Regions from separate parts of the Prochlorococcus sp. ALOHA_ZT_50 genome, predicted to be linked through region 1. Evidence: predicted binding sites of a transcription regulator. Region 1 holds the regulator's gene; the other holds the start of a gene.
The links. The regulator NtcA, encoded in region 1, controls nitrogen genes in cyanobacteria. The targets are predictions, from matches to a motif close to GTANCNNNNGNTAC.
Positions count from the first base shown of each region.

Region 1 (4,907 bases):
TAGTAATTCACTTTTAAGAATAATCGCTTTATAAACTTTTTTTTCACTTATTTCAGCTAATACTAAGCCGCATTTACTTTTCCCAGGATCAATAGTTATAACTCTAGGCATTTAAGATGCAATCTTTAAAATATTGATTTCAACGACTATGGGTTCTACAGTTTTACTATCTCTCAAAGATACTACTTCTAACTTAAATTTGATATTTTGATTTTCTTGAAGAAAGTCTCTAATTTTTTTTACAAAATTTCCATTTGTATTAATTTCACTAACTTGTGATCCTTTTGACTTAATTTCATCCCTTGTTTCTCTAAGCAATGATTTAATTTTTAAATTTATTGATTTAAGATTTAAATCACTTTCTCCCAGAATTGAACTTGTAATAACATCCCCTTTTTTGACTATAAATTTATTCTCTAATAAATCAGGAGATACAAAAACATAATTATCCCCTTTTAAAACATTTGTTGCTGATTTAATTAATAAAATCCAGTCGCCGCCTCTAGAAGCTATTGTCTCAATTTTTGTAATATCACTAGGTCTCCACAAAAGAATATTTTTTGCTTCTTTTTTATTTGGGGTAACAATTTTCCTAACAAATTTATCAGCTTCATTATAGATTTTTATAAAGTCTAGTTTTACATTTGAGCTAGATTTAATCTCAGCAATGAATAAAGTTTGCCCTCTTTTGATAACAATATTTCCTCTCCTAAATTCTTTAATATTATTTTTTAATTGATTTAACTCCTTTTCTTTTTGAATAATTTTACCTTCAAGTTCCTCTTGCTCTTCCTGTAAAGGGATTAAAGCCTTTTTACTTTCATCTAAAGTTTTTTGCAAAAAAGGAATATCAACAAAAAGCCTTTGTCTGAATTCTTCACTTACTAAAATCAATAACCCTATTGATATTGAACTAATAAACCCACCAGTAATAATAGTTATTATAGTTGCTGTTTTTTTCGGTCTTAATTTTAAGATACTAAATCTTGCTTTACCAATCTTTGTTCCAAGAATATCCCCAAATGGTGCAATTAATCCCCCTAGTAATATTAAAAAAACAATTAAAATCCAAGCCACACTTTTGCATATACTCAGTACATCATAATTTATGATGAATCAATTAAATCTTTTTGCAAGAGCAATTGGATCGAACACTGTGATCTTTTTTCTTTCAATATTAAGAAGCCCTGAATCCTTTAAATCTCCCAATAATCTTGTAATGGTTACTCTTGTAGAACCAATAGCTTCAGCAATTGCCTGATGTGAAAGCCTTAAATCTATCGTAATACCTTTTTCACCTGCAACTCCAAAGTCTCTACAAAGAACCATTAAAAAACTTACTAAACGAGAAGACATATCTCTATGTGTAAGAGTTTCTATCATTGTTTCAGTTTGCAGGATCCTACTTGAAAGCCCCTGTAAAAGTAATAGTCCTACTGATGCATCTTCCTCTATAGCTCTTAAAACAGAATTTGCAGGTGCTGTTATCATTTCAACTCTTGTGAATGCTATGGCATGATAAAAACGATCAGATCTATGGCCTGTTAGAAGAGATAAAACACCAAAGAGACTATTCTCTCTTAAAAGAGCAACAGTTATTTCTTCACCTGACTCATAAACTCTTGACAGTCTTACTGCTCCTCTTCTTATAAGATAAACCCTTTCAGCAGGGTCCCCAGGGAAAAATATTGTTTTAGATCTCTCAACCATTTCTGTGCTTGCACCATCTAGACCTTTAATAACTTCCATTAAAGTTCTATTGATTGGAAAACGTTCTCCAACAGAGTTAATTTTACTTTGTCCGGATTGTTGCGAACTAAAGCGGTTGAATCCTCGTGAAGCAGGTATCATAAATATCTTGACTATTAAAAAATTTAAGGAGACACCCTAAAATATCTTGTATCAACAGTAACAATTTTCAATTCTTATCAGTTTATCAACAAGCTTTTTTCAGTCAGTTTCAAATTGCTTAACCCTTTTTTAAGTAAAATTACACTATATGCAGCGTCAATAGATTCTAATTATACTGCATGTAGAAAGAATCTAAATAATGGTAATTAGTTCATCTCATATTTATTCCAAAGGTAATCTTGATGTTGTAAAAACAAATACTGCTAACAAAATTAATCTAAAAAGAATTCCACAAAACGGACAAATTCAAATCTATCAATCTTCATATAGAGGTAGCTACACATCTATCATTAGAGACTCTCTAAGAAATGCTGCTCTTGGCAGGAAAGTGCTCTTAATACAATTCATGAAGGGAGGAGTCAAGCAAGGAGTTGATAATGCAGTAAAGCTATGCGGTAATTTAACCTGGGTAAGATCATCACATTCCTTTGATCAATATAATTCTGAAGCAATTGAAAATAATAAAAATTTAAAAAAATCTATTCATGAATCTACTATTGAATTATGGAATTTTTGTAAAAAAGAACTACAGTCTGGAGAGAATGACCAAATCATACTTGATGAAATTTTTTTAGCTATTGACATGAAAATTATCGATAAAGATGATTTGATTTCAACACTTGAAAACCGATTTATATCAGGAGATGTAATCCTTACTGGTACAGATATACCTAAAGATTTATTATTAATGGCTAACCAAATTACCGAACTTCGCTCATAAAACAATGCTAAAAAATGATCTCTGGATAAATCAAAAAGCTTCGGAAGGTATGATAAAACCCTTTCAATCAAATTTGGTGAGACATCTTGAGCCTGACAATAAACAAAAGCCAGTTTTGAGTTACGGATGTTCATCTTATGGCTATGATTTAAGACTTTCATCAAAAGAATTCCTAATTTTCAGACATATCCCTGGTACTGTGATGAATCCCAAAAAGTTTAATCCTAATAATTTAGAAAAAACTGTTCTTCACCATGATAATGATGGAGACTTTTTTATTCTTCCTGCTCACTCCTATGGTTTAGGAGTTGCTTTAGAAAAGATGAAAGTGCCAGAAAATATAACTGTAATCTGTATAGGCAAAAGTACTTATGCACGACTTGGAATTATTGTTAATACAACGCCCGCAGAGGCAGGGTGGGAAGGTCATCTAACTTTAGAGTTTAGTAATAGTTCAGGTGCAGATTGCAGAATATATGCTGAAGAGGGTATTTGCCAACTACTCTTTTTTGAAGGTGATCCGTGCTCTACAACCTATGAAGATAGAAGAGGTAAATATCAAAACCAACCAGAAAAAGTAACTCTTGCAAAGATCTAAAATGAGTAAAGTTGAACTAATTTCGCTAACTCCTGATGCAGAAAAAACAATGGCTTACATTGCAAGAGTTAGTAATCCAAAAAATCAGGAAAATGAAGACTATTCGAAATTATTGAGTTATTGCATTAAAAATGAACATTGGAGTGTTTTTGAACAGTCATTTATGACCTTGCAAATAGAAACTAACAGAGGAATCGCTGCCCAAATTTTAAGACATAGATCATTTACTTTCCAGGAATTTTCACAGAGATATGCAGATAGTTCTCAATTGGGTAATATTCCCTTACCAGAGTTAAGGCGTCAAGATTTTAAAAACAGGCAAAATTCAATTCCTGATCTCCCTGATGAGTTAAAAAAAAGATTCAATGAAAAAATTGGTTTACATTTTCAGGCTGCTTCAGAATTATATGAAGATTTACTTGCTGAAGGCGTAGCCAAAGAATGTGCGAGATTTGTTTTACCATTAGCAACTCCAACAAGAATCTATATGTCTGGATCATGCAGATCGTGGATCCATTACATTCATTTAAGATCAGCTCACGGTACCCAAAAAGAACACAAGTCTATCGCCCAAAATTGCAAGTCTATTTTTAAAAAAAGTTTTCCGATTGTATCAAAATCTTTAGAATGGTAAAAATTATCCATGACTACGAGGATTAACCTCATTATTTTTATTTTCTTGAATTATTGAAAATTCAGCATTAATAATTTCCTCATAGGGATTCTCTTCTTTTTCTAAATTATTAATAGATTCTCTTATTTTTATTTCATCTTGTTTACCAATAAAAGTAGATATTAGATTACCCTTTTTATCAAAAAGATTAACTTGAGGAATCCCATTGACTGCAAACTTTTGGATGTAATTACCCCATTTTTGATTATCAACATTTAAAAAAACAAAATTAATATCTTTTTCGTATTCATCTTTAAAAGCAGAAACTTGTGGAGCCATTTCTTTGCAAACTTCACACCACTCAGCATAAAATTCCAGAAATGTAGGCTTATTATTTGTAAAAGCTATTTCAGGGTCAACAGATAATTCTCCAAAACTCTTTAGAAGATAAGTTGATTTAAAAAAGAAATTTCTAAACAAAAACAGTGAAATGATAACAATAGATATGATTAAAATAAGTATTGTTTTAAAATAATGTTTTAAAATTTGCTCTCGACTCTCAGATTGCACTATTAAGAAATTACTTACTAAAAACATCTTAAATAAGTTAAACAAATAAAGAGAATTGAAATCTATAAGCTTTTAATCAACTGATAAAATAAGAACTGAATAATTATCAAAATTTCTTTGATTCCTGAAATCTAATTATGCAATCAATCTTTGGAACTGATGGAATAAGAGGAAGATTTAATGAAGAGATAACTTATTCTCTAGCCTACAAAGTAGGATATGCTCTAGGTTCGACTTTAGAAAATAAAAATCCAATATTAATTGGAAGAGATACAAGAATTAGTGGAGATATTCTGCTTCAGGCAATAACACAAGGTATAAATGAAAGTGGCAAAAAATTTATAAATCTTGGAATCTGCCCTACCCCAGCTATACCTTTTTTAATCAAACAAGAGAACCTGAGCAGTGGTGTCATGATATCTGCAAGTCATAATCCGCCAGAATATAATGGCATAAAAATTTTTGATCATAATGGTCAAAAAATTACTAAAAAT
Region 1 is NZ_JAKVCI010000044.1:78-4,984, reverse strand. Features, by position in the region: gene MK115_RS08815 (RuvC family protein) at 1-111, opposite strand, end outside; gene MK115_RS08810 (DUF3084 domain-containing protein) at 112-1,077, opposite strand; gene ntcA (global nitrogen regulator NtcA) at 1,117-1,851, opposite strand; gene MK115_RS08800 (cob(I)yrinic acid a,c-diamide adenosyltransferase) at 2,051-2,632, shown strand; gene dcd (dCTP deaminase) at 2,637-3,230, shown strand; gene thyX (FAD-dependent thymidylate synthase) at 3,232-3,864, shown strand; gene MK115_RS08785 (thioredoxin domain-containing protein) at 3,868-4,413, opposite strand; partial or broken gene MK115_RS08780 (phosphoglucosamine mutase) at 4,551-4,907, shown strand, end outside.

Region 2 (4,907 bases), on a different contig from region 1:
TATTCATACTTGCAGTTTGAACCTGATTAGTTTGTGCTTTGTCTTCCATACTTCATTAATTTTTCATTATTCTAGTTAATAAAGTAGATCTTTTGGAATTATCTGACTAATAAATTAAAAAAACTAAGCAAATTTATAAATGAATAACAAATTCAGGAAGCAATATCAATTAACTTTTCAATAACATCTGCAACAACCTTATCAGGAGTGGATGCACCTGAGGTAATTCCAACATTAATTTTTCCACTAGGTAGAAAATTATTTTTAAGTTCTAATTCTGATCCTAGTGGTTTATGAAATATTGAGTTTTCTTTAACTGATATCCTCTCTGGCGTATCAATGTGAAAAGAAGAAATATTTTTAGTAATTGCTATTTCTTGTAGGTGAGTAGTATTAGAAGAATTGAAGCCTCCAATAACTACTAAAATATCAAGGTCTTCATCAACCAAAGAGAACATTGCATCTTGCCTTTCTTCAGTTGCATCACAAATAGTATTAAAAGCTAAAAAGTGACTATTTAAGTTTTCTGGTCCAAATTTCTTTAACATCGTCCTTTCAAAAACCTTTCCAATTTCCTCAGTCTCGCTCTTAAGCATAGTTGTCTGATTTGCAACTCCCACTCTATCTAAATCTTTATCAGGATCAAATCCATTAGAACAAGCTTTAGCAAATTTGTTCATAAACTCATTTCTATTACCTCTCCCCAGAATATATTCAGATACGTAGTTCGCTTCTTCTAGATCAAGTACAACTAAATATTTACCTGCGAATGAACTTGTAGCGAGAGTCTCTTCATGTTTAAATTTTCCGTGAATAATAGATGTGAAAACATGTTTTTTATGTTTTTCAACTGTATGCCAAACCTTAGAAACCCATGGACAAGTTGTATCAATGATATGACAACCTTTCTCATGCAAGAGTTTCATTTCTTGAACAGTAGCTCCGAAAGCAGGAAGTATAACAACATCCCCATTAGAAACTAAAGAAAAATCTTTAATTCCATTTTTAGCTGAAATGAATTTTACATTCATTTTTCTTAAATGATCATTAACCGAGGGATTATGAATTATTTCGTTTGTTATCCAAATATTCTCATTTGGGTAATGTCTTCTAGTTTCATAAGCCATTGCTACAGCTCTTTCAACTCCCCAACAGAAACCGAAGGCTTGGGCCAACTTAATATTTAGTCTGCCTTTAGTGTAAGTAAAACCATTATCCCTAATAGAACTTATCAAATCACTTTGGTAAGCTTCTTCTAACGCTTGAGCTCTTTTTGTTGGAGAATCGAAACCCCTTCTATTGTATCTATCAGAATGATGAAGGGATCTTCTAAAAGCTTGAGTATCCATCTTCCTATATTACAACGTTTTAAATAATTTTTCGTAAAAAAAAGAAACCTGACATAAGTCAGGTTTCTTAAATCAATTTTCAGTTAGATTATTTAGCAGATGCAAAGTCTGGATATGCTTCCATTCCATGCTCTCCTATATCTAAGCCTTGAGTCTCTTCCTCTTCAGATACTCGGATTCCACCGAATAATCCTCCAATTACAGACCAGGCAATCCAGCAAGTAACTAGTGTCCAAATAGCATAAGCTGCGGCACCAAGAGCTTGAACTAGAAGAAGGGTAATACCTCCACCATTGAACAATCCCATACCTGCTCCATCACCTTGTACAGCTGTACCCCAAAGACCGATAACTACAGTACCCCATACACCACAAACTCCGTGAACAGAGAATGCACCTACAGGATCATCGATCTCAGCGGCATCAAGTGCTGCAACAGAAAATACAACGATAATTCCGCCTACTAGTCCTGCGAACCAGGCTCCAGCAAGAGTCATATCACCACAACCAGCAGTGATACTAACCAAACCAGCAAGGATTCCGTTAATTATCATTGTAAGATCAGGCTTACCAGAAGTTAATGTTGAAACAATAGTTGCACCAATAGCTCCAGCTGCTGCTGCCAAAGTAGTTGTTACAGCAACATATGGAACCCATTGATCCATAGCAAGTTGAGAACCGGGGTTAAATCCGTACCAACCTATCCATAGGACTAATGCACCTAGAGTAGCTATAGCCATATTGTGTCCTGGCATAGCCTGTGGTTTCCCATCAGAGTATTTGCCAATTCTTGGTCCAAGAAGCATAGCTCCTACAAGACCCGCCCATGCTCCAACTGAGTGAACAATTGAAGAACCAGCAAAATCAACAAAACCTAAAGAATCAAGCCAACCACCATTCCATTTCCAGCTACCAGCAATTGGATATATAAATGCAGTTAATACAACAGCAAAAACAACAAATTCTCCAAATTTAACTCTTTCAGCAACAAGACCGGAAACGATAGTTGCCGCAGTTCCTGCAAAAGCAGACTGGAACAAGAAATCAACAGTTGGGACTAATCCAGCATCAGTTACCATATCTGCAGTAACTGTTGGATCAAAAAATAAGCCTCCAAAATAAAGCCATCCGTCAGCAACACTTCCTCCGTACATTAATGAATAGCCGATAAACCAATAAGAAGTTACAGCTAGAGCAAATACAAAGAGGTTTTTAGCAAGAATGTTAACAGCGTTCTTAGAACGGCACATACCTGCCTCAACCATAGCGAAACCGGCGTTCATAAAGATCACTAGAATAGTAGCGATCAAAAGCCATAAATTGTTAGCAAGAAAAGCTGCATTCAACTCAGGTAAATCAGCTGCGTGAGCTGAAAGATTAAAAATACCTAAACCAAACAAAGCTAGGGGAACAGTTGCAAGCCACAACATAGAGCGGTTTGAACTAAATCCTCGAATACTCCTCAAAAGGAGCATAGGTCCATTAACAAGACTTGCATCTTGAAGTTTGGACCTAGAGCGCCTTTGAGGCGTTTGCAAAGCAGTGGTCATAAAAAAAAATTAGATCTGCAAAAAAACAGTTTTACTGTTTCCTTTCAAATTTAAATTTATTCAAAAAACTTATCCGTGTCTAGTAGTTGTTTATACCATTTTTATAGTTGCACCTTAAAAAATTATTTGTTAAATTTAAAAATTATTTTTTTTGGATTTCAAAATATCAAGTTTTTTGGCTATTTTAAAGGTTTAATTCCATTCCATGATACGTGATCTTTATGAAATTCAAAAGAACATGGAATAGTTATCATTCCTACACTTAAAGATTCTCTAAAAAGACTGCCGTATAAGGGATCTGCATCATCTCCAGGGGCAAAAAAACAAGCGTCTTTTCTTGTAATACAAAGTACTAAAACACTTTTACTTTCAGGAATTAATTCCTTTAATTCTATGAGGTGTTTTTGGCCTCTTTTCGTTACTGTATCTGGGAATAGAGCTACATTTTCTTTAATCCAAGTCGTATTTTTAACCTCTATGTAAATGTTACGTTTATCAGGATTTGAAGATTTTGGAGTTAAAAAAAAGTCAATTCTGCTTTTTTTATCTTTTCCATAAGGAACTTCAGATTTAATTGTCTCTATTTCTCCTATTATTTCGTCAAGCAAATTTTTCTCAATAACCTTTTTGATTAACTTATTTGCAAATAGAGTATTAATACCTACCCAAACCTCCTCATTTTTTGCATTAAAAACACATATCTGTTCCCAAGTAAAAGGTAATTTTCTTTTTGGAGAAGAGGAAACACTTATTCTTACTTTTGCTCCCTCACTCAAAAGTCCCTTCATTGGGCCAGTGTTAGCACAATGAGCAGTTACTACCTCTCCACTCTCTAATTCAATATCTGCAAGAAACCTTTTATACCTCTTAATTAAAACCCCTTCAATTAATGGATCAAAATCAATTAACCGATCATTCATAAATATGTCGTTAGTTAAAAATCAAATATAATTGAAACTTAAACTTATTGAAAAATTTAGACGATTCCAAATGCATTCATTTTTAAAAAATAATGTTTTTTCAATTTCGTTTGGTACTAGTCTAAGTAAATTAGCTGGATGTATAAGACAAATATTTATAGCTGCTGCTTTTGGGGTTGGTGTAACGTACGACGCGTTTAATTATGCATATATAATTCCTGGTTTTTTGCTAATAATCATTGGGGGTATTAATGGTCCATTGCATAACGCAGTCGTTGCAGTTTTAACTCCGCTTAACAAAAAAAATGGAGGGATTGTTTTAACTCAAGTAAGCATAAAACTTTCAATATTATTATTAATTTTAGCCATATTGATTTACTCGAATTCCAGTTTATTAATTGATTTATTGGCCCCGAATTTAAGTTACGAAGCTAAATCTATTGCCACTTACCAATTACAAATACTTACACCTTGCATCCCTTTATCCGGCTTCATAGGTTTAAGCTTTGGCGCCTTAAATTCCCAAAGAAAATTCTTTTTATCAAGTATAAGTCCAGCAATAACAAGCGTAACTATTATTTTTTTTATTTTATTTAGTTGGATTTTCAACCAAGAAAATACATCTTCTAATTTCTTTACTTACACGGGATTACTGGCATTTGCAACTTTGACAGGAACTTTAATTCAGTTTGTTGTTCAAATTTGGGAAATAAATAAAATTGGTCTCTTGAGATTAGAGTCAACCTTCAATTTATTTAAAGATGAAGAGAGGAGGATTTTCAAACTAATTATTCCAGCATCTATCTCATCAGGTCTAAGTCAAATTAATGTTTTTATCGATATGTTTTTCGCTTCAAGTTTTCAAGGCGCAGCATCTGGACTAGCTTACGGAAACTTTCTTATACAAGCCCCCTTAGGCATATTATCTAACTCCTTGATTCTGCCATTACTTCCAAAATTCTCTAAATTGAGAAGTGAAAAAGACGAAAGAGGTCTCCAAAAAAAATTGATATCTGGGATAGAGTACTGTTTCTTGACAGCTATTTTTTTAACCGGATTTTTCATAACATTCAATAATCAAATCGTACA
Region 2 is NZ_JAKVCI010000020.1:25,822-30,728, forward strand. Features, by position in the region: gene MK115_RS06515 (DoxX family protein) at 1-49, opposite strand, end outside; gene MK115_RS06520 (4-hydroxy-3-methylbut-2-enyl diphosphate reductase) at 153-1,349, opposite strand; gene MK115_RS06525 (ammonium transporter) at 1,438-2,898, opposite strand; gene sfsA (DNA/RNA nuclease SfsA) at 3,078-3,818, opposite strand; gene murJ (murein biosynthesis integral membrane protein MurJ) at 3,889-4,907, shown strand, end outside.
Region 2: MK115_RS06525 (ammonium transporter) is a predicted target of NtcA. The motif match lies at 2,981-2,994, and genes of this name have one in related genera.